2 regions of the Paenibacillus sp. ClWae2A genome follow, and region 2 is predicted to be linked to the other one. Evidence: a T-box and tRNA genes for the amino acid it is inferred to sense, from the RefSeq annotation. Region 2 holds a T-box; the other holds one or more tRNA genes.
The links. The T-box of region 2 lies ahead of QVE09_RS16910 (valine--tRNA ligase). A T-box ahead of a tRNA ligase gene usually reads a tRNA of that ligase, here a tRNA-Val.

Region 1: it encodes a tRNA-Val, which carries the amino acid that the T-box ahead of QVE09_RS16910 (valine--tRNA ligase) is inferred to sense. The anticodon was not compared.

Annotation. Positions count from the first base shown of each region.
Region 1 is NZ_JAULSQ010000003.1:333,392-335,799, reverse strand. Features, by position in the region: gene QVE09_RS12715 (GNAT family N-acetyltransferase) at 1-419, opposite strand, end outside; gene QVE09_RS12710 (hypothetical protein) at 658-915, opposite strand; tRNA gene QVE09_RS12705 (tRNA-Val) at 1,060-1,132, shown strand; gene QVE09_RS12700 (M1 family metallopeptidase) at 1,319-2,408, shown strand, end outside.
Region 2 is NZ_JAULSQ010000005.1:26,661-29,068, reverse strand. Features, by position in the region: gene QVE09_RS16915 (LysM peptidoglycan-binding domain-containing protein) at 1-484, shown strand, start outside; T-box leader at 640-921, shown strand; gene QVE09_RS16910 (valine--tRNA ligase) at 983-2,408, shown strand, end outside.

The DNA.
Region 1 (2,408 bases), on a different contig from region 2:
TGCAGAATATCTGCATCATAAAAAGGTTCTTCCGAAATCACTTCATAACCCAGTTTTTCATAGAATTTCTGTGCCTGACACTGTGCATCCAGTACAGAATAGGATAAGCCGAGTTCACGTGCCAGCTCCTCCATCGCGAGCAGAAGCACACGTCCATAACCAAATGAACGATGAGATTCAAGCACTGCGATCCGCTGCATTTTGGCCGTGTCCTTGCTGTAATAGATCAGACGTCCTGTGGCTACAGCTTGGCCATCCGTACTTAACAATACATGATGCACATCCGGACTGATGACATCATATTGATCAATCTCAATCTCGGCAGGCACCTGTTGCTCGATCACAAAAACGTGATGGCGAATTCCCAGAGCTTGCTCCAGTTGTTCTTCTGTTGATACATAACTAATCTCAGCTGCCAATTCCATTCCTTCTTTCTGCTCTTGCGCGACATATCAGACTGAATTATACAAAAAAATGTTTTTCCTGTATAGTGAAGTCTGGAACATATTGGGAGAGGAGGGGGTAGTGATGGGCATGACAGGCATCATGGTAATTACATTGTTAATGTCGGCGGGAATGATTGCTTTGTTGTATTACGTGACCAAGAAAGCATACTCACGCAAGTGGGATGAAGAGGATTAATTCACCTGTTAACCTTCACGGCAAGACTTCACTGCTTCCCCGCGGAGAATACACATCTTGAATTATAGATTTGGAGTATACGTCCAGCCAGACCGGCAGAGACTCACCATTTTCATTGGGCTGTTTTAACAGTTGGAATTGTACCGTATGTTCATTCCTCTCCAAGCCGCAACCAGTAACGGTTGTAGTGAGAATCACAAGCCCAGCAAAGAAAAAGAAGCATTTGGTAAATGTATGTTTATTGGATGTTGACCGTTTTGTTATGTTTCTCATAGGGAATTCACCTCGTTGTAGAAATGGTAATCTTTCCTTTATTGTGCACCATTTCGGGTGATTTATAACCAAATAAATCATTGACAATGAACACGGTTACTTGATATGATACTGTTACTTGATTGGGAAACAATTATATATCATGATCTGTTAGCTCAGCTGGGAGAGCACTATCTTGACAGGGTAGGGGTCAGTGGTTCGAGCCCACTACAGATCATACACGAGAAGTCTTACAATGTAAGGCTTCTTTTCTTTTTTACATACAAACATGAATGCGATTTGCGATAGCTTCATTTGCTCTCCTCTTTTTAAACAAAACTTAAATAAAACATAAATTCAGCGTAAGGTTCGTCTTCTATACTTGGTTCTGAGGTCAACATAGAACAGGAGAAGGAGAGAACTTATGAATTATTCAAATCCATTTACATCAAATTTAGCCAGAGTAGGGATCGCGGGTACACTGGCTTTAATACTGGCAACAAGCCCACTTGCCAACATGGGGGTTGTTGCCGCGGAAGCAGACCCAGCGCCTGTATCTACGAAGATATATAACACACCGAAAGACTCTTTAGAGCAGGTGCCTATTCAATACCATATTCAGGCTCGGCTGAATGAGAAGGATATGACTCTCCGGGGGAACGAAAAGATTACGTACCGTAACACAAGCAAGGATACTCTGAAGCAATTAGTCCTCCATACGTATGCTGATGCGAACCTGTCGAAGTCTACACAGGCGACGATGTTTCAACAAGCTAATGAAAATATCAGCAAAAATAATCCGGATAAAAAACCGGAAGATTTTCTTGGCGGAATGGATATTCAGGGAGTGACGACAGCAGGGGGGCAATCTCTCGATTTCAAAAACGAGAACCAAGCGTTGACCGTACAATTGAATGAACCTGTACAACCAGGCAAATCCGTCTCATTTCAAGTGAGTTTTCATCTGAACATTCCATATGGATCGCAGCGCATATCGTATTACCAGGATATTATCAATGGAGCACACTGGTTCCCTGTGATGTCTGTGTATGACGAGGGCAAGCATCAGTGGGATACAGCACCCTATAGTCAAACATTCGAAAGTGACTATTATACCTCAGCGGATTATGAAGTTGATTTAAACGTTCCAGATGATTATCAGGTAGCGATGCCTGGTGTTATCACAACACGAGAGGATACCGAACATGGACGTAAAATTGTATCCGCTCTGGCTGAGAATACAAGGGAGTTTGTTTTCTTTGCCAGCCCGAAATTTCAAGTAGAAAGCGTTACCCGTAACGGCCTCACGGTTGAGTACTATTATTTTGACAACCAGCCTGGAAAAAAAGAGATCGTTAAGCAATATATTGATCAGGCTTTCAAAGCTATTGATTTTTTCAGTGACAAGTATGGGAAGTATCCTTATCCAGAGTTTCGGATTGTTGAGACGTATGTGCAAGGTGTAGCCGTGGAGTATGCGAGGCTCATTCAGATGGGACAGATTCAAAACGGTG
Region 2 (2,408 bases):
CGAACCAGGCAACGCTGAGGAAGACCGCCCGTCTTTTGAAGCGACAGGGGTAGACGAGTTCGTGCAGAACGAAGCATTTGTCCCTGAACCTGTGGCTGAGACGGAAGACAAGCCGGAGCTGAAGGTTGCTTTTGGCAGCAAAAAAGAATCCGCACCACGGCAAGAGGAGGGCGTAGGTATCTCTTCCTTGTTATCCTCGGGCAGAGCGGCACGCGATGCTGAAGTGGAGCGAGGCGATGAGGTTCCTGCGGGTGTGGTACAGGAAGAAACGTATCCAGCTGATGATGTGGAATGGAAGAACCTGTTCCTGGGAACGATCGTGGACCAGACCCCATTCCGCAAGGTAAAACTGTGCATCGTTCAGCGAGAAGATACACTGGATGCCATTGCAGATCGATACCAATTGAGCACGAGGGAACTTCAGTTGTATAACCGATTATCTGAACAAGTTGTGGAAGAAGGTCAGATATTGTACATCCCTTAATCCATAGTTAAAGCCTTCGTTACGACCCGTGATCCCTTTGAGGATTGCGGGTTTTTGCATGATTCGCCCTAAACCTGCATTCCAGCGCTCTTTATCCGCTGTTGTCAGGTTGACTATCGCGCACGAGCAAGGTATGATGTGTGTAGGTTTTTTGAAGAACAACGTGGAACGGGAGTAGTAGACAGTATGACCTTTCAGAGAGTGGAATTGCAACGCTGTGAGATTCCGCAGGAACCAACTGATCGAAGTCGCCCGGGAGTTGCCTGTTTGAATACAAGGGATGGATGAGAGGTATCGTCATTTATTTCTGAGGTAGGATGGGCCGGTAGCAGCCGTTATCTGCTTGAAGTGTCACGTCATGTACAGAGGGTGAAGTCTATCTTACTGTCGGCGTGAAACAAAGGTGGTACCGCGAAAGCTAACCTTTCGTCCTTTGATGGATGAAAGGTTTTTTTTGTTTTTTTTGGCGAAGATGATGAAGTAACGGAGGAATGACACATGTCTGAGGAAAAAAAATCAGCTGCAACAGAAATGCCGACCACTTATGATCCTAAGGCGGCAGAGGACAAATGGTACTCCACCTGGATGGAGCGCGGATATTTCAAAGCCGGTCAACGTAAGGATGCCGAGCCGTATACGATTGTAATTCCACCCCCAAATGTGACCGGGATGCTGCACATCGGGCATGCGCTCGACTTTACACTGCAGGATATTCTGATCCGCACCAAACGGATGCAAGGTTATGATGCACTGTGGCTTCCGGGTTCGGACCATGCAGGTATTGCTACCCAAACCAAAGTGGAGCAGAAGCTGCGTGAAGAAGGTCTGACTCGTTATGATCTGGGACGCGAGAAGTTTCTGGAGAAGGTATGGGACTGGAAAGATCAATATGCCACTACCATTCGTCAGCAATGGGGCAAAATGGGATTGTCACTTGACTACTCACGTGAACGTTTTACGTTGGATGAAGGTCTGTCCCAAGCGGTTCGCAAAGTATTTGTTCAACTGTATGAAAAAGGCCTTATTTACCGAGGCAAACGCATCATTAACTGGGACCCGGTGAATCGGACAGCTCTGTCCGACATTGAGGTTGAATATAAAGAGGTTCAGGGGCACTTGTACCATCTGCGTTACCCGCTCAAAGATGGAAGTGGTTACGTAACAGTGGCAACAACGCGTCCTGAAACGATGCTGGGGGATACAGCGGTTGCTGTTCATCCAAAGGATGAGCGCTATGCAGATATGATTGGTAAAGTACTTGTACTGCCTATCATTGGACGCGAAATTCCAATTATCGCTGATGATTATGTGGATAAAGAGTTCGGAAGTGGTGCAGTTAAAATCACGCCTGCGCATGATCCAAATGACTTTGAAGTAGGTCTTCGTCATGATCTGCCTCAGATTACGGTCATGGATGAGAGCGGCACGATGAATGCTGAGGCAGGCAAGTATCAGGGATTGGATCGTAGTGACTGCCGCAAGCAGATTGTTGCTGACTTGAAAGAGCAGGGCGTATTGATCAACATTGAGGATCACACGCATCAGGTTGGACACAGTGAACGTACCGGTGCTGTTGTTGAGCCGTATCTGTCTACACAATGGTTTGTTGAGATGAAGCCACTTGCAGAGAGAGCAATCAAGAAACAACAGAGCGGCGAAGGGGTTAATTTTGTTCCAGACCGTTTTGAGAAAACCTATCTGAACTGGATTGAGAACGTTCGTGACTGGTGTATTTCCCGTCAATTGTGGTGGGGACATCGTATTCCTGCCTGGTATGATGAGGAAACAGGTGAAATCATCGTATCTGCTGAAGATCCAACAACGCTGCCAGAGAATGCTGGACGCAAGCTCAGACAGGACGAAGATGTACTCGATACTTGGTTTAGCTCCGGCTTATGGCCATTCTCCACACTAGGCTGGCCGG